Regions from separate parts of the Methylobacterium sp. J-001 genome, predicted to be linked through region 2. Evidence: predicted binding sites of a transcription regulator. Region 2 holds the regulator's gene; each other region holds the start of a gene.
The links. The regulator LexA, encoded in region 2, represses DNA repair genes until DNA is damaged. The targets are predictions, from matches to a motif close to TGTTCNNNNTGTGTTCNG.

Region 1 (7,862 bases), on a different contig from region 2:
CGGGCTTCGCCGGCCCGATGGGCTCGATCGTGCTCGGCCTCGTGGCCGGCGTGGTCTGCTTCGTGATGTGCTCCACCGTGAAGAACGCGCTCGGCTACGACGACTCGCTCGACGTGTTCGGCGTGCACTGCGTCGGCGGCATCCTGGGCGCCCTGGCGACCGGCATCCTGGTCGATCCGAACCTCGGCGGCGTCGGCATCCCCGACTACACCTCGAAGCCGGGCGAGCTGGCGGTTGGCGCCTACGACATGATGGGCCAGCTCCTCATCCAGGCGGAAGCGGTCGGCCTGACCCTGCTGTGGTCGGGCATCGGCTCGGCGATCCTCTACAAGCTCGTCGACCTGACGATCGGCCTGCGAGTGACCCAGGAAGAGGAGCGCGAGGGCCTCGACATCGCCGATCACGGCGAGCGCGCCTACAACTACTGAGAGCGTCCGGCGCGGCCCTGCGGGGCCGCGCTGAAGACATGGAAAACCCCGGCTCCGTATGGGCCGGGGTTTTTTTGTTCCAGGGCTCCCGCCCCTGGGTCAGGGGCGTTGATCCGGTTGCGGCGTCCGGCCCCCTCGCTCTTCGTTGAGCTCGCGGCCGTGGCGGTCTATGCACCCACCCCATGGACCTCCAAACTTCCGCGAGCCGATCCCTGGCGACCCTCGCCTGCAAGGTGCCGCCTCTCAGGAAGGCGGCGCCGTTCCTGCCCATGAGTCGCGCCGAGATGGACACGCTCGGGTGGGACGCATGCGACGTCGTCCTGGTGACGGGCGACGCCTATGTCGATCATCCGAGCTTCGGCATGGCCATCATCGGCCGATTGCTCGAAGCGCAGGGATTCCGGGTCGGCATCATCGCGCAGCCCGACTGGCAATCGGCGGAGCCGTTCAAGGCGCTGGGCAAGCCGACGCTGTTCTTCGGCGTCACCGGCGGCAATCTCGATTCGATGGTGAACCGCTACACGGCCGACCGTCGCCTCCGGCACGACGACGCCTACACGGCAGGTGGAGAAGGCGGCCGGCGCCCGGACCGCTCGACCATCGTCTACACGCAGCGCTGCCGCGAGGCCTTCAAGGACGTGCCGATCATCCTCGGCGGCATCGAGGCGTCCCTGCGCCGCATCGCCCACTACGATTACTGGTCCGACAAGGTGCGCCGCTCGATCCTGGCGGACGCGAAGGCCGATCTGCTCATCTACGGCAATGCCGAGCGCGCCGTCGTCGAGGTGGCGAACCGCCTCGCGGCCGGCGAGGCCCCGCACGACCTCGACGCCGTGCGGGGCGTCGCCCTGTTCCGCCGCGTGCCCGAGCATTACACCGAGCTGCCCGCCGACGATCTCGATTCGACCGATGAGGCCGCCGCCCGTCGCCCCGGCGAGACCGTGATCCGGCTCCCCGCCTACGAGCAGGTCAAGGACGACAAGGAGGCCTATGCCCGCGCCTCGCGGGTGCTGCACCGGGAGGCCAACCCCGGCAACGCCCGCCCCCTCGTCCAGCGCCACGGCGACCGCGACCTGTGGCTGAACCCGCCGCCGATCCCGCTCTCCAGCGCGGAGATGGATGCGGTCTACGACCTGCCCTACGCCCGCGCGCCCCATCCCGCCTACGGCGACGCGAAGATCCCCGCCTGGGACATGATCAAGTTCTCGGTGACGATCATGCGTGGCTGCTTCGGCGGCTGCACCTTCTGCTCCATCACCGAGCACGAGGGCCGCGTCATCCAGAACCGCTCGGAAGATTCGATCCTGCGCGAGATCGAACTGATTCGCGACAAGACGCCGGGCTTCACGGGCGTGATCTCGGATGTCGGCGGGCCGACGGCGAACATGTACCGGATGGCGTGCAAGGATCCGAAGATCGAGGCGGCGTGCCGCCTGCCGTCCTGCGTCTTTCCGGACATCTGCCCGAACCTGAACACCTCGCACGACGACCTGATCCGGCTCTATCGCAAGGTCCGCGAGGTGGAGGGCGTCAAGAAGGTGATGGTCGCCTCCGGCGTGCGCTACGACCTCGCGGTCCGGAGCCCCGAATACGTCAAGGAACTCGTGACCCATCACGTCGGTGGCCGTCTCAAGATCGCGCCCGAGCACACCGAGCGCGGTCCCCTCGACCTGATGATGAAGCCGGGCATCGGCACGTATGACCGCTTCAAGGAGATGTTCGACGCCGCCGCCAAGCAGGCCGGCAAGAAATACTACTTGATCCCGTATTTCATCGCGGCGCATCCGGGCACGACCGACGAGGACATGATGAACCTCGCCGTCTGGCTCAAGAAGAACGACTATCGCGCCGATCAGGTCCAGACGTTCCTGCCCTCGCCCATGGCGACCGCCACGACCATGTATCACACCGAGATCAATCCGTTGCAGGGTGTGCGGCGCGGCGGCAGCGAACCGGTCGACGCGATCAAGGGGATGCGGCAGCGCCGGCTCCACAAGGCGTTCCTGCGCTACCACGACCCCGAGAACTGGCCTCTGTTGCGCGAGGCGCTGCGGGCGATGGGCCGCGCGGACCTCATCGGGCCCAGGCCGGACCAACTCATTCCGCTCTCGCAGCCTCCGGGAACGGGCGCCGGTGCGGGCAAGGCAGGCGGCCAGTCGCGCCCCATGCGCCATCCGGGCGCGCCGCGTTTCACCACGAAGGGCGTGCCGCTGAGGAAGTGACGGTCTGGCGCGCTCGGCCGCCAGATCTTCCAGGGGCGGCTTTCGGGGCTCAATGCTCCGCCGCGGGTAAGCCGAAAGCCAGCCGTCGCGGACGTCCCGACGGGGACCCAGCGCCAGATCTCGACCCCTGGGACGCGCGCGGCTGATGGAAGGCCTCCTTCGAGGTCCGGTGATCATCGATCGCCGGGCCCCTCAGCATGCGGGGTTGGGTTGAAACGGTGCCGATCGGGCCCGGACGAGACGCCGTCCTGAGCCGGGCAACCAAGATCCGAACGACCGCGCCATCACCGCTCCCCGCCACGAACCCACACCCGCAAACGCGCCCGCGCCAAGCGCCCGCGACACCCCCGCGCGCACTGACGCAGCCCCCTCCAATCGGCGCGGACAAAGCTCTCGCACCCTTGCGCACGCCTCGGTGATCCCGCATATACGGTGAAACAAAACGGGAACAAAGAGCGTCGCCTTAGAAAGCTGTGGATGACGCAGCCGTCTCTCACCGGAACGAGCCCCGCATGCGAACCGCCGACAAGCAGATCGCCGACATCCTGGTGCGCTACGGGGAGCCCTTCGGGGGCAACGTCTGGCGCGTGCAGGGCACGGCCGTGATCTACCACAAAACCCTGGAGCGCATCGCCGCGCAGGCCGGGATCGTGTTCGAGCCGCCGACCATCATCCGGGCCGAGCGCGACGAGGCGGTGCTGCTGGTCACCGGGCGCCTCCCCGGAGCCAAGGCCGGCGCGAAACAGGCCGCCGACCGGATCGAGTGGTCGATGGGCGAGGCGCTGGTCAACGTGAACTACCGCGTCTCGGGCAAGCAGGCGGCCTACGTCTACGCCATGGCCGAGAAGCGCGGGAAGGACCGCGTCATCCTCAAGCTGATCGAATTGCACGGCCTGGTCTACTCGGAGGAGGAGGCCGACGAGTTCCGCGCGCAGCTGCCCACGGTCCGGGCGGTGGACGAGGATTTCGAGGAGGCCCAGCCCTTCGACGAGGTCACCGAGGCCGAGGGCGACCTCAAGCGGCGGATCGACGAGGCCGCGACCATCAACGACGTCACCGACCTGATGCTCGACGGCGCCACCCAGGCGATCCTGGCGGCGATGCCGCCCGGCACCCGCGACGAGGTCCGCGACTACGCCAAGGCACGCCTGGTGGCGCTCGGCTGGCCGAAGCGCGCCGGTCGCCGCAGCGCCGCCTGATCCCGACACCATCCCCCCAACCGCAGGAGACCGCCATGCATCGCGCGACGAGCCGCCGTAGCCTGAAAACCCGCCGGGACCATCACCGGGGCTGGAGCATCGAGACCCTGTCGTACAGCCCGACCCGGATCGTGCGCCTCGGCGACGAGAAGGTCGCGATCCTGTTCCCACCGGTGGAACCGGGGGCCGCGTGGCAGCTCTACCCGCATCCCGACACGTTCCCGGGGCTCAACTTCGACGGGCTGCCCGAGCCGCTGCGCCCGGAATTTCTCGGGTTTTCGGACCTGCCCGCCGTGGAGCGGTTTCTGGGGATCGACGATGCGGCGCTGACCGCCTTGGCAGCCTGACGCGCCCGCCTCTCAGTCCGGCGGCCAGGGGGCGCCCCGGTGGAGCGCCTCTGCCTCCGGGGTGAACATGTTGGGATCCGAGCCGTGCAGCACCAGCGGCGGCAGCAGGCCCAGGGCCGCCCGGCTGCCCCGGGTCGCGGCGATCAGGACGCGGATCGCCGGGGTCTCGGCTTTGGCCTGAACCGGGCGGATCGCAATGCCGCCGCAGCGGCCCTTCAGGGCGTCGAGACAGGCCGGCAGGGCGTCCGCCCGGTGGATCAGTCCGAGCCGTCCCCCCGGCCGCAGGATCGCCGTGCAGGTGCGGATCCAGAGGTCCAGGCCGCCTTCGGGAAAATCGTGCGCCGTCGCCTTCCCGGGATGCGGGGAGGGGCGGTGGCGGCCCGGGGTGAAGAACGGCGGATTGGTCAGGACCAGATCGAAACTGTCCGGCACCAGCCCGGCGGCGCGACGCTCAGCCGCGGAAGCGAGCACGTCGGCCTCGATCACCGCCGCCGCGATGCCGTTGCGGGTGGCGTTGGCCCGGGCCAGCGCGATCAACGCCGGATCGCGCTCGACCAGGGTCAGGCATGTGCCGGGGTGGAGCACCGCGCAGGCCAAGCCGACAGCGCCGGTGCCGGCGCCGATGTCGCAGAGCCGGTCCCCCGGCGCCGGCGCGAACAGCCGCGCGAGCAGCACGGCGTCGGTCCCGGCCCGGTGCGCGCCCCGGGGCGGCTGATGCAGGTGCAGGATCCCGCCCAGGAAGGCATCCGGCCCGTCCGTCACGGGTCGCGCAACTCGTGGGCGAGCCCGGCATCCTTCAGCAACCGGCGGGCCTGGGCTGCCCAATCCCCCGGCACCATCAGCCGCTGGCCGAACGCCCCGATCGAGCCTTCCATCACGCTCATATGCGTGTCGGCCACCAGGACCGGAATCTCGGCCGCCTCGAGCACCGAGCGGGCGAAGCCGATCAGGACCGGATCATTCGCGGAAATCAGCACGATCATCGCAATTCTTCGGCGGAATGCCGGTCGTCCGGCGCATTCGTCGCGTTCGCTGCGCATTCCCGGCGCACCATATCTCCCACGCGTCGATGTTGCGGCGCCGCGAGGCGCGTGCGAAGGGATCGCCCGCTCCCTGCGGGGGAACCGGACTGGAGGTCGCGGATCTTGGGTATGGCCCTCTCCATCGAGAATCCGAAGCCCGAGGTCGAGGCGGGGCTGAACGACCTCGTCGCGCTGGTGGCGGACGACATGGCGCGGGTCAACACCACGATCCTGTCGCGCACCGGCTCCGACGTGGCGATGATCCCGGAGGTGGCCAACCACCTGATCGCGTCCGGCGGCAAGCGGCTTCGCCCGATCCTGACGCTCGCCTGCGCCAAGCTCTGCGGCTATGCCGGCGACGGCGATGTGAAGCTCGCCGCCAGCGTCGAGTTCATGCACACCGCGACCCTGCTGCACGACGACGTGGTGGACGAGAGCGACATGCGCCGCGGCCGCGTCGCTGCCCGGATCAAATGGGGCAACGAGGCCTCGGTGCTGGTCGGCGACTTCCTGCTTGGCCAGGCCTTCCGGATGATGGTCGAGGTCGGCTCCCTGCGGGCGCTCGACATCCTGTCGGCCGCCGCCACGGTGATCGCCGAGGGCGAGGTGATGCAGCTCACCAACGCCAAGAACCTGGAGACCGACGAGGCCGCGTATCTCGCGGTGATCCGCGGCAAGACCGCCGAACTGTTCGCCGCCGCCTGCGAGGTCGGGCCGGTGCTCGCCGGCCGGCCCGAGGCCGAGCAGGTCGCCGCCCGCGCCTACGGGATGAATCTCGGCATCGCCTTTCAGCTGATCGATGACGTGCTCGATTACGGGGGCACCTCGGCCGAGCTCGGCAAGAATGTCGGCGATGATTTTCGCGAGGGCAAGATCACCCTGCCGATCGTGCTGGCCCACCGCCGGGCGAGCGAGGGCGAGCGCGGCTTCTGGCGGCGGACCCTGCAGCAGGGCGAGATCGGCGAGGACGACCTCGGCACCGCCCTCGATCTGCTCCAGCGCCACGGCGCCCTGGAGGAGACGGTGGCCCGCGCCCACCATTACGGGGCCCAGGCCCGCGCCGCGCTCGACATCTTCCCGGATGGTCCGGTCAAGGCCGCGCTTAATGGCGCGGTGGAATTCTGCGTCGCTCGGGCACGCTGAGCTACGCCCTCAGGCAGCCTCTCGTAGCGGCCCAGCGGGGTTGGTGGTGAAGCTACGCCGGTAGGCTGTCGGCGTCACGCCGACGTGCTCGCGGAAATGGCTGCGCAGGACCGGCGCCGATCCGAACCCGACCAGCCGGGCGATCTCGTCCACCGAGTGGGTCGTCTCCTCGAGCATCGTCCGCGCCTCGGCCAGCCGCTCGGCGATGAGCCAAGTCCCGGGTGCATGGCCGGTGGCAGCCCGGACATGGCGGTGGAGGCTCCGCAGGCTGAGGCCCGCCTCGGACGCCATGCGCTCGACCGTCCAGATCTCGCCGAGGCTTTCGCGGACGCGATCGAACAGCAGCCCGAGCTTGGTGCCGGCCCGCTTCTGCACCGGCCGCTGGACGAACTGTGCCTGGCCGCCGTCGCGATGGGCATGAACCACCATGCGGCGGGCAACCCGGTTGGCGATCTGTGCGCCGAAATCCGTCCGCACCACGTGAAGGCAGAGATCGAGTCCGGCCGCGCTCCCGGCCGATGTCAGGATCGAGCCGGCGTCGACATACAGCACGTCGGCCGCGACCTCCACGCCCGGGTAAGCCGCGAGCCGGTCGGTAAAATGCCAGTGGGTCGTCGCCCGGCGGCCTGTGAGAAGTCCAGCTTCTGCCAGCACGAAGGCCCCGGCGCAGATCGACACGAGGCGCGTTCCGCGCGCATGCGCGCGCCGCAACGCGTCGAGCAATCCGGGCGGGATCGCTCCCGAGGGCCCGCGCCAGCCCGGGATGACGATCGTTTCGGCCGTATCGAGCAGTTCGAGGCCGCCATCGGCCTGGACCACGACCCCGCCGGTGCCGCGCAAAGGCCCCGGTTCGACCGCCGCGATGGCGCAGCGGTACCAGCGGTCCCCGAATTCCGGCCGGGGCAGGGCGAAGACCTCGACGGCGCAGCCGTACTCGAAGGTGCAGAGCCCGTCATAGGCCAGGATGATCACAGTGCGTCGGGACGATTTTGGCATGATCGCGTCGGTAATGGCCGATCGTGCCACTGGCAACGGTCACGCTGGCTGGGGACAATCCGCGTGTCCGCACAGAGGGATGCGGCCCATATGAGGATGCGCCATGCGCCTGATCGGTATGCTCGATTCGCCCTATGTCCGCCGCGTCGCGATCACGCTGCGGATGGCCGGTATCCCGTTCACGCACGAGCCTCTGTCGGTCCTGCGGGAAGTCGAGGCGTTCCGCGCGGTCAACCCCGTGGTCAAGGCGCCGACGCTCATCACCGATGCGGGGATCACGCTGATGGACTCGACGCTGATCCTGGCCCACCTGGCTGAATTGCATCCCGGGCTGGCGCGCTTGATGCCCACGGCGCCCGAGGCGCATGCCAAGGCCTGCCGCATCCTCGGCCTCGCGCTGGCCGCCGCGGACAAGACGGTACAGCTTGTCTATGAGCGCAACCTGCGTCCCGAGGAGAAGCGGCACGCGCCTTGGCTCGATCGGATCGAGGGTCAGCTCGCGGCC
Region 2 (7,862 bases):
CAATTGCCGCTTCCTCCAGGGCGAGCAGACCGATCGCGGCGCCGTGGCGCTGATCCGCGAAGCCGTGCTGGCGCAGCGCGACATCGCCATCGACGTGCTGAACTACCGCAAGGACGGGGCGCCGTTCTGGAATGCCCTGTATCTCAGCCCGGTCGCCAACGAGGCCGGCGAGGTGCTGTTCTTCTTCGCCTCGCAGCTCGACGTCACCGACCGGGTGGATGCGCATCTGCGGGTCCAGCAGGAGAAGGACCATTTCGAGGCCGAGGTCGCCCGCCGGACCCGGGACCTGACCGAGGCTCTGGCGACGCAGACCATGCTGGTTCACGAGGTCGATCACCGGGTCAAGAACAACCTCCAGATGATCGCGGCCCTGCTCGCCATGCAGACCAAGGCGATCACCGACCCCGCGGCGCGCACCGCCATGGAGGCGATGCTGACCCGCGTGGAGGCCCTCGGCACGGTCCACCGCCGGCTCTACCAATCCAACAATGTCGAGCGCTTCGACGTCGCCGAATTCGCCCGCGACCTCGCCACCGACTTGGTCCGCGGCTCGGGCCTCGACCGCATCCGCCTGCACCTGGACCTTGAGACGGTGGAGATCCCGGTCGCCAAGGCCCCGCCGGTGGCGCTGATGATGAACGAGCTGATCACCAATGCGCTCAAGCACGCCTTCCCGGACAACCGGGCCGGCCGGCTGTCCGTGACGGTGGCGCCGGACGAGCGTTACTTCACCATCAAGATCGTCGACGACGGGGTCGGCATGCCGGTGCAGGTCATGGAGCAGCGCTCGTTCGGCAAGCGGCTGATCGGCACCCTGTGCCGTCAGCTCAATGCCAGCATCGCCTGGCAGGCGAACGACCCGGGCACGATCGTCAACGTCCGCTTGCCCCGCGAGATGGCGACCGGTCTGGAGGCCTCATGAGCGAGCCGATGCGCATCCTCGTCGTCGAGGACGAAGCCCTGATCCTGATGCAGATCGAGATGATGCTGGAAGAGGCCGGCTATCGTGTCGTGGGCACCGCCATGACGGCGACCGAGGCCATCGCCCTGGTCCACGAGACCCGGCCCGAACTGGTCCTGATCGATCTGCGCCTCGGCGACGATTCCTCGGGGGTGGACGTGGCGCATGCGGTACGCGCCATCGGCGGCATCACGGCCGCGTTCATGACCGCCAACGCCCGGGCCCTCTCGGACGACCTGGAGGGCGCCACGGCGGTGATCGCCAAGCCGTTCACCGGCACAGTGCTGGAGGAATCCCTGGCCTATCTCGAGGATTGCGTCCGCCGGCCGCCCCCGGCCGAGCTGGTGCCGACGGGGATGCGTTTGGCCCCGGCCCTGCTCAAGACCTTCGCCCAGATGCGGGCCTGAAGCCTGCTCTCGACAGACCGACCGCCCTGGCTAGAGTGCCGGCCATGCCACGCTTCGCCGTTCCACGCCCGTTTCTTGCCGCCCTCGCGGGTCTGCTGCTCCTGCCCGGTGCCGCACGGGCGGAACCGTGCGACGACCTCGCCCGCCAGATCGCCGGGGCGATCGGCGGCAAGGTCGGGAAGCGCTCCGGGCCGAGCATCGACATCCGCCTGGCCGGACCGATCCGGTTCGACGTGACCTGCCGGGCCGAGCCGATCGTGCAGGCCACCTCCGCAGAGCCCGCCCCCTCGGCGGCCTTCTTCCGCGACCTTGCGACAGCCTCCGAGATCCTGATCGGCGAGCCGGCCGCCCGGGTCGAGTCGATCATCGCCGACGCCTACCGGACCGCCCTGGCGGAGCGCCGCAAGTCCTTCATCCAGCAGAGCGGCTGGTCGGCCTCCTGCTATACGGACCCCGGCAGCAGCACGATGCGCACCCTCTGCTCGGTCGGGCGCATTCCGCCCCGCTGAGGCCGGCTTGACCGACGCTCTGGCCGGTTCGATCCCGGCGTCAAAGAGCCGGACGGAGTCGACCCTGACGGAGTGACCCGCGGCGCGCGCCGCTCGATCGTCACCAAAGCCTCCGGGCGTTCGTCGTCTCTCGGCCGGGCTCCAAAGATCGGCCGGGCAAAGTCTGCGCCCGCACCACGCTGGCGCGGGCGCAGGGCTGATCAATACTCGATCACGTCCTCGAGCGCGTAGTGCTTCACGGTCTTCCGGTTGGCGATCAGTTCGTCGACGGTCGGCTCGCCCTTCAGGGCGCGGGCGATGGCGAGTTTCGTCGCCTCATAGTTCGTCCGGTACAGGTCCTTGCGGTCGAGATTGTCGTCCTCGGCGCAGCGGGGGTCGAGCCAGATCATGATGATCATGCACAGCTCGTCGAGCCCGTCTTTCGGCAGAACGCCCTCGATGATGCAATCCACGATCGCGTCGCCGGTGGCGGCCTGGACGACGCCACCGAGCAGCTCGACATACTCGGCGGTGTGGATCGTCGCCTTGGTGGTCATCATCGTGGCCGGGCGCACCAGCTGGTTGAGATCGCGCACCACGAACATCCGGGTATGGCCCTGGACCTGCCCCATCATCGAGGCGAAGGCCTGACCCACCGGCCCGCGCACCGAGCCGATCAGCACCTCGGGCATCGCATCGGTGTACTGCCCTTCGGCCGCCAGCACCGTGGCCTCGCCCGTGCGGAACCAGATCTCTTGCATGTGTCGCGACTCCCCGTGTCAGGTCGCCCGGGGGAGACATCATCGGGGCGGCGGCGTCAATCGGTTCAGAGCAGGCCGACCCCGTCGAGGACGCCGACCATCGCGAACGCCACGGTCAGGCCGGACACGCTGTAGACCACCCATTTGTAGGCGCCCCGCACCCGCCGATCCTCCGGAAGGGCCCGGGTGGCCAGCAGGATCAGAAGGCCTAGCGCCAGCGGCAGCAGCAGCGCGTTCATCACCTCCACGGCGATGTTGAGCGCCACGAGATTCGTCACCAGCTCGACGGCGACCGCCCCCGCCACGACCACCAGCGCGAAGGCACCGTAGAAGACCGGCGCCTCGCGGGGCGACTGTTCGAGGGAATGCGGCCGGCCGGTCACGTCGCCGAAGCCCCAGGCAAGCGCCAGCGCGACGACGTTGAGGGCCACGAACGCGGCCGCGACGATGCCCACCCCGAACACCACCTGCCCGAGCCAGGGGCCGAGCGCGGGCGTGAAGGCGCCGGCCAGGTCACCCACGGTCTCCAGGCCGTTCTTGGTCCCCTGCCCGGCCTGACCGATCGTTGCGGCGGCCGCGATCAGGATCGCGCCCATCACGCATTGGGAGACCACGGCCCCCACGAAGGTGTCGAGCCGCGCGTTCCGGGCATGGTCCCAGCCGAGGCCTTTGTCGACGATCGCCGATTGCTGGTAGAAGATCATCCACGGCATGATGACCGCGCCGATATTGGCGGCGATCAGCACCCGGTAGGAGCTGTTCCCGAGGGGGATGTGGGCAAAGGAGGCGACGATGTCGCCCGGGTTCGGCCGGGCCACGACGGCGAGCCCGATAAAGACGAGTTCGAACAGCCCGACTGCGATCGCCACGACCTCGACGCGCCGGTAGCCCCCGGTGAACACCAGCCCGAGAAGCAGGGCAACGGGCAGTCCGAGGCTTGCGATTCGCGGCACCCCGAACAGGTCGCCGATCCCGGCAATGCCGGAGAACTCGGTGACGATCGCTCCGACCCCGGCGATCACGAGGCCGGTATACGAGACCCAGGCCCAGACCGGCCCGTAATGCGCGCGGATCAGCTCTCCGTGGCCACGACCGGTCGCGGTCCCCAGGCGGACCGTCAGCTCCTGAACGATGTACAGGATTGGTACGAGCAGGATCTGCAGCAGCAGCAGGGAGTAACCCCACCGGGCACCACTCTGTGCCGCCGTTATGAGGCTGCCGACATCCGTATCGGCGAGCATCACGACGAGACCGGGGCCGGCGGTCTTGAGGAAGGTGGACAGGCGAGGCAGGGAAGCGGCGTTCGGCACGGCTCAGGAACAGTCCCGAGCGAGGGCCGTTCCGGCGGGAGCCTGCGGCGTTTTTTCAGGTCCGGCGGGCGGGAGAGAAGTGATGGCGGAGAGCACGGATCGAGGAGGCGGCTGGAGCCTTCAGGCGAGCGCCGTGCCGGACGGGGTGCGGCTCGAACTGGCCTTGGCCGATCTCGGCGGCGGCCCGGTTACGGCAGCGATCGTGCTGGATCGGTCGGAGGCCCGCGCCTTCGCCCGAGCCCTGCTGGCTGCCGCCGGCGACGCGGCCGAGCGCACCTTTCCCAAGCCCGGCTCTTGACGATCGATCTCAGGCCGGGCGCCGCTGGCTCGGATCCCTATTGGACGAAGCCCGGATTGCGGCCGGGCAATCGCGGCACCACCGTGCCCCGCTTCTCGATCGGCCCGTCGCAGGCATAGGCGAATTCGCTCTTCTGCGGATCGAACACGGTCTCGCCGGTGATCCGGCAATCCTCGCGCACGGTCTCGTCGAGATAGGCACGGGCAGCGGTGCGAAACCGCGTCACCCGGCTTGCCGCCGGATCGGGATCGATCCGCACGTCGCTCAGGTTGCAGCCGGCATATTCCCGCAGGGCGTTGGAGACGATCAGCATCCGGCGGATCTGCCGATTGTCGTAGACTTCGTAGGGTTCCTTGCAGCCGATGGTCACGACCTGCGGCGTGAGTGCGACGTAGTTCCGCGAGATATACGAGAACCCGGTGGTGCAGCCGGCCAGCCCCAGGCCGACGGTCACCAAGCCGATGGGCAGCAGAGCCGCGCGCCGTCGCATCCTCGTCATCCCAAGCCCAATTCCAGCCCCGTCGCGAAGCCGACGCCCGGCGGAAGCACCGTGGTGCATTGAAACGGCCCCGCTTGACCAGTCAATGCGTTTGTCGCCCCGAACGGCTTGGCGCACGCAAGCGGTCCGCGTTGTTGCGACGGGCCATTGGATGGCGCAGCCTCAGTCGCCGAACGCATCGCCAACCAGACGATGCACGTAACGGAACGCCTCCGTCGCCCCGGCTGCGGCGCGTGCCTCGCCGTCGGCCGCGAGCGCGATCCGGTCGAGGGCCGTCGTGAATTGCCGCCAGTGCAGCCCCCGGCCATCCGGATGCCCGGCGAGGTGGCGGGCGCCGTGGGTCTCTGAAAGGCCGAGCTTCCGGGCTTCCTTGAGCAGGATGGCCGCGCCGAGATTCGAGCCTTCGGCGACATAGAGCCAACCGAGGCCGGCCGCGGGATCGATCGCGTCCCCGCGCGGCCCGGGCTCGTCGAGGACCCGGCCGGTTACGTCGCACAGGTCCTGCGTGATCAGCGCAAGACGGCGCCTTCCGTCGAGGTCGGGCAGGACGGGCCCGAGCGCGCCGTCGTGATAGAGCGGATCGACCCGTGCGTGAAAGCGGTATTGGACCTGGAGGAACAGCGCGTACCGCTCGAGACTCGCGAAAGGCTGGCCCGCCATGACGCGCCGGTCGAGCTGATCATGGGCCGCCGCGGTCGCAGACCGCAGGCGCTTTACGCGGCTACCTGCTTCGACCGTATCGGATGTTGAAACGTCCATGCGACCCATGTCTTGCATTCGGCACCCGGTCATCCACCGTGGTCGAGGCGCATTCTGCCCAGGTTGAGGGGGCCCTTGCCGTCCGGCGCGAACCTTCATAGCGTTCCGACTATCCGATGCGATTCAGGTCACCGTGAGGCCGAGTGGCAGACTGCGCAGGCTCGCGCGTCGGAGCGCCCCGGCCCATCAAGCTTGGCCGGATGAGGCTTGCAGAACACTTGCGGAACGTTTAACGTGTTCGTGATTTGTTTCTGAGGCCGCGTCGATGCGGTCCGCCAAGCCGCGAGTCCCCCGTCGATGCTCACGCGCAAGCAATTGGACCTCCTGCGTTTCATTCAGAGCCGCATGCAGGAATGCGGCGTCCCTCCCTCGTTCGACGAGATGAAGGATGCCCTCGATCTGAAGTCCAAGTCGGGCATCCACCGGCTGATCACGGCCCTGGAGGAGCGCGGCTTCCTGCGGCGCCTGCCGAACCGGGCTCGGGCCATCGAGGTGATCCGCATCCCAGAGAGCCTGTCCCAGCCTGCCGCGCCGCCCGCAGAGCCCCGCCGCTTCACCCCCAGCGTGGTCGAAGGCGGCAAGTCCAAGCTGCCGGCCCAGCCCCCGACAACCCGGATGATCGACGACGGCGGACGCGCCATCTCGATTCCCGTGATGGGCCGGATCGCGGCCGGTACGCCGGTCTCGGCGATCCAGAACCAGAGCCACGCCATCACCATGTCGCCGGACTTCCTGGCCGGTGGCGAGCATTACGCCCTCGAAGTGCGTGGCGACTCGATGGTCGATGCCGGCATCCTCGACGGCGACCTCGTGGTGATCCGCAAGCAGGACACGGCCAACACCGGCGACATCATCGTGGCCTTGATCGACGACGAGGAGGCCACGCTGAAGCGCCTGCGCCGTCGCGGCTCCTCGATCGCCCTGGAGGCCGCCAACCCGGCTTACGAGACCCGCGTTCTGGGTCCCGACCGCGTCCAGATCCAGGGCCGGCTCGTCAGCCTCGTCCGCCGCTACTGAAGGGGCTCGGCCGGGACGTCGCCGGGGGTGGCATCGCCGCTGGCTGCGTCCGCCGTCGCTGGGATGGGGTCGCCGGGGCCCGCAGGCGGCTCCGGGCGCGGCGGCGGCGATGCCCCGGCCGTGGATGAAGGCCGCCACGGCATCGCGCGTCCTTGGCCACTTGCATAGCGTGCCGTGAACCCCGCGTGTTCGGCCCGAAGGGCGACAGCGCCATGGACGGCGAGAACACGCCGGTCGATCACCAGCGGCCCCGTGCAGGTCGGTGGGGCGGTAAGCCGTGTGATCAGCACGGCTGCCCGGGCGCAATCCTCCGCGAAAGCGCGCCGATCGCGGACCAGGGCGACGGCGCGCCCATCCGGCAGGCGCGTGGTGCATCCGAGCCTGTCGCATTGGCCGCCCTTCGCGGCACCGCCAATCACCGCTTTGGCCGGCCGGCCGTCGCCATCCGCCTTCAGCCATTGTTCCAGCACGAAGGCAGAGGGGCTGCCCAGCACCGACAGAGAACCGTTCGGTCCGCGGATGGCTGCGCCGCCACCCTGCCGGTCGATGTAGAGGTCGAAGCGCTCCGGCATCGCGGCGAGGCCGAGCCCGAGCAGGGCGGGCGGAAGGGCGAGCCAGCGCAGCCGTGAGACCGGGAGGGTCGCCAGGAGCAGCCCGGCCGCCAGCAGCGCCAGCGCGCCGGTGCCGAAGGCCGGCAGCACCAGCGTGGCGCGATCGAAGCCGGCGATCCATTCGGAGATCGCCAGCATGCCGCCCACCGCCTGCCCCATCAGCCACCAGACGGGTCGGTCGAGGGCGAAGGGATAGGCCAGGATCCCGATCACCGCCGCGGGCATCACCACCAGCGATACGAGCGGCAGGGTCAGGGCATTGCCGATCAGCCCGAACGGCTGGATCGTCTGGAAATGATAGGTGGCAAACGGCGCGGTGGCGATCTGCGCCACCAGCGTCGTCGCCAGGGTGCCGACCACGGCCGAGAGGCCCGAACCGACGATCCGCTCGACCCGCCCTGCCCCGGGGCGGCGGAACAGCCGTCCGTCGATCAGCCGGGCGCAGGCGATCAGCCCGGCCACCGCCCCGAACGACATCTGGAAGCTCGGTCCGAGCAGCCCCTCCGGCTCCCGCGCCAGGGCGATCAGGGCGGCCAGCGCAAGGTTGCGCATCGACAGGGCCGGCCGGTCGACCAGGATCGCCCCCAGCATGATCAGGGTCATGATCAGCGAGCGCTCGGCGGCGATGTCCCAGCCCGAGAAGGCGCAATAGGCGGTCACCCCCAGCATCGCGAACCCGGCGGCGATCTTCTTGATCGGCCAGACGAGCGCGCAATACGGCACCAGGGCGAGCAGCGCCCGCACCAGCCAG
Region 3 (7,862 bases), on a different contig from region 2:
CGTTGTCTGCCGCGCCATGGCCCCTTCGTTAGGAGCTGGATTCGTCAAAACTTTGCAACCTTAGGCTTGCCCTTGTTCCTGGGCGATATTTCCGTCGAGGCAGGGGAAGGCCTGGGGCGCACCGCTCACGTCGGCTCCGACGAGGTCGAAGGTTTCGACCGTCAGGCCTATCCGGGCACCGGATCAAGCCGGCCAGGGACAAGTCGACGGGCGACCTTGCGCCGGGCCGCCGTCCAGGCGATCGATGCGCCCCGATCAGGAGAGATCATCATGAAAGCCTTGGCCGCACACCAGTCCAATTGACCCCGGAGTGTCGTGCCGCGTGCCGAGCCTCCGTGTGTTCGCGAGGCTTCCATGTCCAAGATATTCTTCACCGCCGACGATCACTTCGGCCATCCGCTCGTCATCAGCGCGAAGGCCGCGAAGCCGCGCCCGTTCGCCTCGATCCAGGAGCATGACGAGACCCTGATCGCGCTCTGGAACGCGGTCGTGCGTCTTGACGACACCGTCTGGCACCTCGGCGACTTCGCCCACAAGTGTACCGAGGCCTACGCACTCAAGGTCTTCCGACGTCTGAACGGGCGCAAGCTCCTCGTCCGGGGCAACCACGATGGCGTGAGCGAGCGCCTGCCGTGGGCGGAGCCGGTCCGCGACGTGGCTCGGATCCACCTTCCCGATCCGGATGGCGGCACGCAGGAGATCTGGTTGAGCCACTACGCACATCGGACGTGGCCGGCCGCCCATAGAGGGGCCATCCATCTCTACGGTCATTCCCACGGCAACCTGCCGGGGACGGCGGCGAGCACCGACGTCGGCGTCGACTGCTTTGGGTTCCAACCCGTGACGCTGGAGCGGATCCGCGAGCGGTTGGCCGAGAACGCCGTAGCCGAGTCCGAACGATCGCGGGGCGGGAAGTAAGCGCCTCCGGATCGCGTTTGTGCCAGTCTTGTAGCCAGACACGGGACCGCCTGGAATCCTGTGAAGACGCGATGCCTGGAACGACGCGCACGTGCCCATGGTCGCGGATCGCTTGGACTGACGGCGCGGATGGTCCGTGACCCGCGAGGCCGTCTCGATGAAGGTTCGTGGGTCCTGGATAGACCGTGATCGAGGTGCCCGTCCGCGTGTCGGCGCTCCCATAGCAGATCGATGGGGACGACTCGGTGGGTAGCGCGTAACGGATAGCGCTACAGCAACAGCATGGCTTTGTACCATCAGGAAGCTGAAGACCGCATTCACAGTTAGCCGATTGCGCTTGTTAGGCCCAAGTGGGTCGCCCCGCGAGCCACTTCCGGAGATGCTCGACCCGCCAAACTAATAGAGTACGTGTTGCGGTATCCCAACGGCGCAGTAGACCTGTAACAACTGCATCAGATGGACTCCAAGAATTTATGTCGCATCCTTTTTGTACAAAACGCGTATCCCAAACGAGAGACCCGCTGTATCCACCGGCATTGCTATATTTGGTTTTATTATAAATTTCTAGCGATGTTCCAGGTGTGATGCTAGTGTTCTCTGGTTCCCAGAATATCTCGAATATCTCCGAATCGCCTGTGCCGCGCTTTTCTTGGCTGCAATAACCAACCATTATTTTATGAAAATCGCCATAGCCAGAATAAGTATTTTCACCTGAAAGTCCATAAAAAAATAGCAATTCGTCAGGCACAGGTGAATGATTTTGTGAAAATCTGGACCAGCCAACCATAGCGGCCTGTTCTTTCTGAAGCTGCCATGTCGGATCGTTCAACTTAATCGTTCCGACATCCAAGGGCTCGCGATCTGAGCAAGTCGTTCCAGAGAGATTGACAGGGGAATTGCTTCCAAAAGGAAGATGTTTTTGATCTTGATAACGTGTGATGTGTTCACAGGTAATTAGCGTCGTGCCACCTACCTGTCTGGGAAGCTCAACATATGTCGCAGAGCCGATGTGTGTTGGTTCATTGAGGGCTTCATGAATTACTGGCGTAACAAAATTTCTCGTGGCCGCCTTCATGCGATCTGCGACAAGTGCACTAAGCGCGTCCCATTGTTGTTTCGTCATTTCAGTCATCCTTCCAGCTTAAATTGCAATATCATATGAAAACCGCACACAAGCTGGAGGCCGCCCCGTCGTATGGGTGGCATCATGCGCCAGGACCGATGAAGGAGAGGTCACCGGACCGACCATACCCTTCCCGAGAGGTTGGAGATGGGTTCGGGTCCTATCCGCCGAACGGGTGAAGGACGAAGGTCCGAATGGCCGCCAGGACCGTCGGATCCGTCAGCGAGATCAGGTACCACGCGGCGGCGGCGTACAAGGCCCCGACGAACGGCAACGTCATTCGATAGACCCATCGGCCTTGGGAGATCGGCTTCTCCACCACCCTCCTCCATTCCTCCTCCGGGACGAACGCGTACAGCTTCCGACGCCAGTCCCTGCGACCCTTGTCGGCGAGCCAGTTGAACCGCCAGTTCGCCAGGACTGTCACGAGAAGGCTCAGGACCAATAGAACCGCCGTCGCGAACGGGATCGCCAGCAAGGCTTCCGAGCCGGTCACCTGCTGCGCGGTCGGTGACTTGAGCGCTAGCACGACGCCGGCGATGGCGAGGTCACGCCAGAGAGCGGAAAGCAGGTCCCGCGTGGCGGACTGCGCCTTCGCCACCTCCTCCTGCAGGCTCTTGCGCAGGTCGCCGAGGGACTTGAGGGCGTCCTTGCTCTGATCCTGGAGGTGAAAGGCGTAGGCCTCGCGGGCGCTGGAAAGGCTCTCCTTCAGAACGAGGAGCGCGCCTTCGGGCCATGTCTGGCCGTCGCGCCAGTCCAGCGACAGGTGGTTGTTGAGGAACAGGAAGCGCGGTTCGGCGTCCCGCCCTGATGTGTAGACCCAGTTCGCCGCCTCCGTCAGCGGGCCGAGGAGCTCCTCGTGCCGACCGGCGACTGGGGCCGAGACCTCGACCGGTTTCGAACGCGGCCCCTTGAGCACCACCGTGTCCCGACCGTCGACGACGCGGATCTCGTAAGGCAGCACGAACGCCAGGCGTTCGACCGCCGCGCGGCTCCAGGCCGAGAAGACCGGCGAGGGCTTGGCAGGGCGAGCGACGAGCAACCACGGCCCGATGGCCGAGGGCGCGCGACCGTGGCTCTGGTCACGAACGAGTTTCCGTGGAAGCTCGGGCAGGCGGTCCACGACCGGCGGCGTGGTCGGTCCGTCCCACGGGGAGACCGTCAAGGTGAGCGCCGAGAAGGGTTCGAAGGTCTCCGATACCCAGATGGTGAGCGGTTCCGCGACCAAGCCGTCGTTCAGTGTCGCGCCGAAGCCCTTTGCCGTGACGAAGTAGCACCAACCATCCCTTCGTTCCTTACGAAGGACGATCTGAAGCGCCTCTCCACCGATCTGATCGAAAGGGATGGCGGCGGGATCGAACTGCCCGGTGATGGTGCCGAAGACGTCGAGACCGCCGTACCCGTGGTCGGCGACGAATTTCGCCGCCGCCGCAAGATCGGCGAGCGCGCGCGCGTCGGGGCAGGACGCCCCGTCCACGCGACAGACCGCCAGGGTCTCCGACAGCACGGCACCGGGCTGCCCCGCCAGGGTCCGCAGCGTATCGGCGACCGTATTGTCGAAGCTTGCGGTCATCGCGCCACGCTCACCGGGCCACGAGGGAGCTTGTCCTGATCGTCACGATGACCGAGCCGTCGTCTTGCTCGTCCCAAACGAAGGTGTCCTTCGCCCCGGGCGGGACGGTGATCTCGATGTTCTCGGCCGTGCGGTATTTCCGCGGTCCCGTCGAAGGCAGCGATCCGTGGTCGAACGAGAAGCCCTCACCCTCGACGTCGTTGGCCGCGAGCTGGGCGTCCCAAGTCGACCGGACGGCTTCGGTACCGCCGGCGCCGAACAAGTCGGAGAATACCTGATCGGCGTCGAACTCCTGACGACGTAGGGCGATATCGGTCAGTCGTTCGCGCCACTGCGCGCACACCTGCGGCGGCAGTTCGGTCGCATGGGCGCGGACCGTCGCTAGGACACCCCTGACAACCGCGTCCGTCAGCTCGGGAGCTTCCTTCGCGCGCTGCGCCCCGAGGAACTCCTGGAAGAAGTCGGTGATGCCCGAGCGCTTGCTGTGGTCGATCACGACCAGCCTGCCGCCGTCGGCGTCGAGCTCGATCAGCGCCGACTTCTGAAGCGCCTTCTTGTTCTCGGTCAGGGGGTTCAGGACCTCGGCCAGCGTAGCGTCGGCATCCTCCTCGACGATGTCGATCACTTGCCCGCCGTGGTCGAACTTGATCAGCGAATGGAAGCGGCGATCCCCTGCCCTGAGGATGGCCACCATCAGGATCCCGCGCTTGAAGCGCCCGTCGTGCTTGGTCTGGTCGTCCTCGCGATGGAACTGGCGGGCGAGCTCCTTGGACATCTCGACGAAGGTCGTCGGGTCCTCCTCCGCGCCCCGCAGGGCGGCAAGTGTCGGCGACGCGGTGTCGAAGACGAAGCGGTTGCCCTTGAGCGTGTCGATGACGCGCGCGACGAAGAACGGCTCGAACTTCCCGATGTGCACCCTGTTGCGCAGCGTGGGATCGGGCTTCCCGTGATGAACGGAATGGAAGATGAAATGCTCGACCCGGAGCGTCGCCTTTTCCTCGTCGGTCAATACCGGCATCCGGTCCGCTCCCCCTTGATAACCGGTGGCCCTGCCAACGCGGTTCGCATTTTGTTCTAATTAGCACGATTCCCGGCATAGGACAGGCCGAGACCGACCACGCCGCCGGCGCAACCGGTCATCGGATCGCATCGAGCGTGACTTCCGGTACGGTGCGGGGTGGCTTATCGCGCGGCGACCACACGCTGACGATCGCCTCGGGCGGGATCGGCATCCGAACCGTGAAGGCGTTGCGGAAGACGGTCCGGTATCGCCCACCGATGACCGTGGCGTTGGCGTGATGGGCGGCTATCACCTCCGGATCGTGGATCGCCAGGTCGCACATGGCGATGTCGTATCCCTTCTCCTTTCGGTCCCAGGCACGCTCCGCGTATCTGAGGACACGCGGACCGAAAAGCCGGTCCAGGACAACCCGGGCTCGATCCGGTTCGCGGAGCTGGAACGCGGTGTAAAGGAAGTCGCGCCCATCCACCGCGACGGCCTCGATGGGCGCCGCGAACTCCATCAGGATCGGCGTATCGTCCTCGTCGGTGCGGTTGTGTCGCCAAGCGTAGTGCGCCGCCCCGTCGATCTCCCCGCATGCGCAGAGAGCCGGATGCTCGACGACGTGCTCACCGCGCGTGTCGTCGAGCGACAGGTCGGGCTTGCCGAAGAGGACGTCCGGGTCGGGCGGACGTTGCTGACGCATGAGCCAGGAGCGCCCGCTCTCCCGAAGACCGCCGGAACGGATGTCTGAGACGACCTCGTCGACGGAGGTGCGAGGCACGGCGATGCCACGGAAGAAGGTCGGCAAGGCGTGGTCCTCGTTCCGTCGGTCTCGGGGACATGGAGGTGGGGCGGGCCGCGCTTGACGCCGTGGGGCAGGCCGACCGGTCAGAGGGCGAGCGCCGGGATCTCCTGCGGACGATGGCGAGGCACCGTCCGTTGCTCTGCGAACCTCACGATCGTGCCCGGAGAGAACGTCGCCGTCGAAGGTATCCCTCAGCGCCACGACGAGGCAGTCGCGCCGAGCCCTGTAGACCTGCCTCGGACATCGCAGGTGCCGGTCGAAATGGCCCTCGTCGATGAAGGCGGCGAGCGCCGCCTGCTCCAGTCAAGCCTGCACGTTGCCCATCCGGGCCTTCAGCGTCCGCTCCTCGTCCCGGAACATGCGCGGGACCAGGGCGAAGCCGATGCGCAGGTCTGCCGCTCACTCGGTGCGGACGTTCGGAGCGGGTACCAAGCGTCGGGTTCTTACAGCTAGGCCGGCACGAGACCGATGCTTGCCGTATCCTCCGATGCGACGCCATTCCTGCGGTGGCGAAAGTCGCTCAACGCCCGGTAGACCTGTAGGCGCGCCCGCATCACGGAGCCGAGCGGCCGGTGAGCCGCGAGGCTGTGGGCCGGGCGGAAGGTCATGACCTCGTCGAAGTAGCGCACGCGGTCCGGCGCATAGGCATCCTGGCGCGGCAGGCGCAGCGTCGCGACGGTGCGATAGGGGCTGATCGAGACGGGCCAATCGACCGAGGCGTCCTCGATGGGCTGCTTCTCGGCGTTGGCCCAGAGCTGGGCCTTCAACTCGAACACCACCTCGTTCTCCCGGAAGAAGGCCACCGTGGCGTGGCGGAAGCCATCCTCGTCCTGGTGCGGGTCGAGGCGCCACTCGGACAGGGCGCGCTGGCCTTCCGTCGACGGCACGACGCCGAGCTTGGCCACGTAATCGCCGAAGCGAACCGGCGCCTGGCTGAAGTAGCTGTCGGCCAGGGGGTGGCTGTAGGGATGGCCGAAGAAGTCGGCGAGGGCGCTCTCCGTCCCGAAGGCGTGCAGTGCCCGGTTGAGGTTGCGCATGGTCGACGAGACCGCGCTCTTGACCCCCTCCGGCAAACCCGTCGACTTGCCAATGACCGTGCCGTCCCGCAGGAAGCCGGCCGCCGTGCCCGAGGGGAAGGTGGTCCCGGTCGCGAGCACGAAGTCCTGCGTGTCGACGGCGTGGCCGGGCAGCTTCTCGCCGGGGACATCGAACACCTTGATCGACATGCCGCGATGGGTCGAGACGCGGTCGCCCAGTGTCTCGCCCGGACCCTGAGCGAAGCGGACGGCGACCGGGTGGGTACCGGGGTTGGCGAAGAGCCCCTGCGCCAGTTCGGGCGGCAGGCCGGCGGCGACCGTCAACTCGCCGGTGACGCAGGCCGAGCTCTTGGCGTGGCTGGCGCGCACGGCATGGTGCTCGCGTGTCTCGACGGTCTCCGATTGCTGCGTCATGCCGTTGATGATGCCGTCGATGGTCTCCTGCTCGTCCGCGGCGGGCTTCTCGATGTCGGGTGCGTAGCGAAGGTAGGTCATGATCTTCCTCACGGTGATCGGGGAACTGAAGCGGACCGCGGCGGATAAGAGCGCGGCGAATTCGGGGGTCGACGTACTGAGCCGGAAACGGGATCCCGTTCCGAACATCGAGGGGGCCGGGGGCCGTTCCCGGGCAAGGACGACCTTGCGTCCGTAGAAGGTCTGCCTGAATTTGGCTGCGCTATAAGTTGGCTTTGAAGCGCTGCTACGTTCTTGCGGCCATGGAAGACCGGACCACGGACCCTCTCCAGGGCGGAGGCGGCAAGCTCGGCCGATATGCTCGACGACCCGTGGACGACCGCGGGCTCGGGTGTGCGACGAGCCATTTCAAGGCGCATCCTTCCCAACCGTCTCAAGGATCACGCGCGCCGTCTCGGCAGGCTGATCCCAATGCGGGAAGTGGCCGCAGTTCTCGAACCAGTGCAGCCGGGCCGACGGGAAGGCTGCCAGGGCGCGTGCAGCCTGGCGCGGCAGCAGCAGGTGGTCTTGGCGGCCCCAGCCTATGGTGACAAGGCCGGGCGTCCTTGCCGAACCCTGCTGCAACGGCCCGCGTGCCAGTTCACGCAGCATCGCATCGAACACCGGTGTGGCCACCAGGCTCCGCAGCTCCCCTACGACGAGCTGCGGCGGCAGCGCCCACGGACGGTCCGACAGTTGGGCCAGCAGCAGCGTACGGGTGACGGCGTGGCGCGACAGGCCGGGATGGAAGGGCCGCAGCAATCGCACCAGGCGTATCGATGCCGCGAGCGTCCAGTGTAACCAGCGTGTTTCCCACCCGCGCCAGAAACCGCCGGGATCAAGTGCGACGCAGTGCCGACCGATGCCCCGCCGCGCCAGCTCCAGGACCAGCCGGCCCCCCACCGAACTGCCGACGAGGTCCGCTGTCGTCAGGCCTTGCGACTGCACGA

Region 1: MKK65_RS06260 (trna delta -isopentenylpyrophosphate transferase) is a predicted target of LexA. The motif match lies at 3,084-3,101, and genes of this name have one in related genera.
Region 3: MKK65_RS26070 (nucleoid-associated protein) is a predicted target of LexA. The motif match lies at 4,674-4,691, and genes of this name have one in related genera.

The regions. Positions count from the first base shown of each region.
Region 1 is NZ_JAKSYN010000058.1:22,678-30,539, reverse strand. It holds gene MKK65_RS06270 (ammonium transporter) at 1-428, shown strand, start outside; gene MKK65_RS06265 (YgiQ family radical SAM protein) at 698-2,650, shown strand; gene MKK65_RS06260 (trna delta -isopentenylpyrophosphate transferase) at 3,163-3,849, shown strand; gene MKK65_RS06255 (hypothetical protein) at 3,885-4,196, shown strand; gene MKK65_RS06250 (tRNA1(Val) (adenine(37)-N6)-methyltransferase) at 4,209-4,958, opposite strand; gene MKK65_RS06245 (DUF2007 domain-containing protein) at 4,955-5,179, opposite strand; gene MKK65_RS06240 (polyprenyl synthetase family protein) at 5,348-6,361, shown strand; gene ftrA (transcriptional regulator FtrA) at 6,371-7,357, opposite strand; gene MKK65_RS06230 (glutathione S-transferase family protein) at 7,461-7,862, shown strand, end outside.
Region 2 is NZ_JAKSYN010000094.1:82,501-90,362, forward strand. It holds gene MKK65_RS10505 (histidine kinase dimerization/phosphoacceptor domain -containing protein) at 1-922, shown strand, start outside; gene MKK65_RS10510 (response regulator) at 919-1,368, shown strand; gene MKK65_RS10515 (hypothetical protein) at 1,413-1,877, shown strand; gene fae (formaldehyde-activating enzyme) at 2,078-2,617, opposite strand; gene MKK65_RS10525 (NRAMP family divalent metal transporter) at 2,683-3,927, opposite strand; gene MKK65_RS10530 (hypothetical protein) at 4,010-4,225, shown strand; gene MKK65_RS10535 (hypothetical protein) at 4,263-4,715, opposite strand; gene MKK65_RS10540 (biliverdin-producing heme oxygenase) at 4,887-5,384, opposite strand; gene lexA (transcriptional repressor LexA) at 5,781-6,500, shown strand; partial or broken gene MKK65_RS10550 (ComEC/Rec2 family competence protein) at 6,494-7,862, opposite strand, start outside.
Region 3 is NZ_JAKSYN010000200.1:365,101-372,962, forward strand. It holds gene MKK65_RS26050 (hypothetical protein) at 67-303, shown strand; gene MKK65_RS26055 (metallophosphoesterase family protein) at 355-918, shown strand; gene MKK65_RS26060 (hypothetical protein) at 1,259-2,041, opposite strand; gene MKK65_RS26065 (hypothetical protein) at 2,202-3,614, opposite strand; gene MKK65_RS26070 (nucleoid-associated protein) at 3,625-4,632, opposite strand; gene MKK65_RS26075 (hypothetical protein) at 4,751-5,425, opposite strand; gene MKK65_RS26080 (catalase family protein) at 5,872-6,954, opposite strand; gene MKK65_RS26085 (alpha/beta fold hydrolase) at 7,282-7,862, opposite strand, start outside.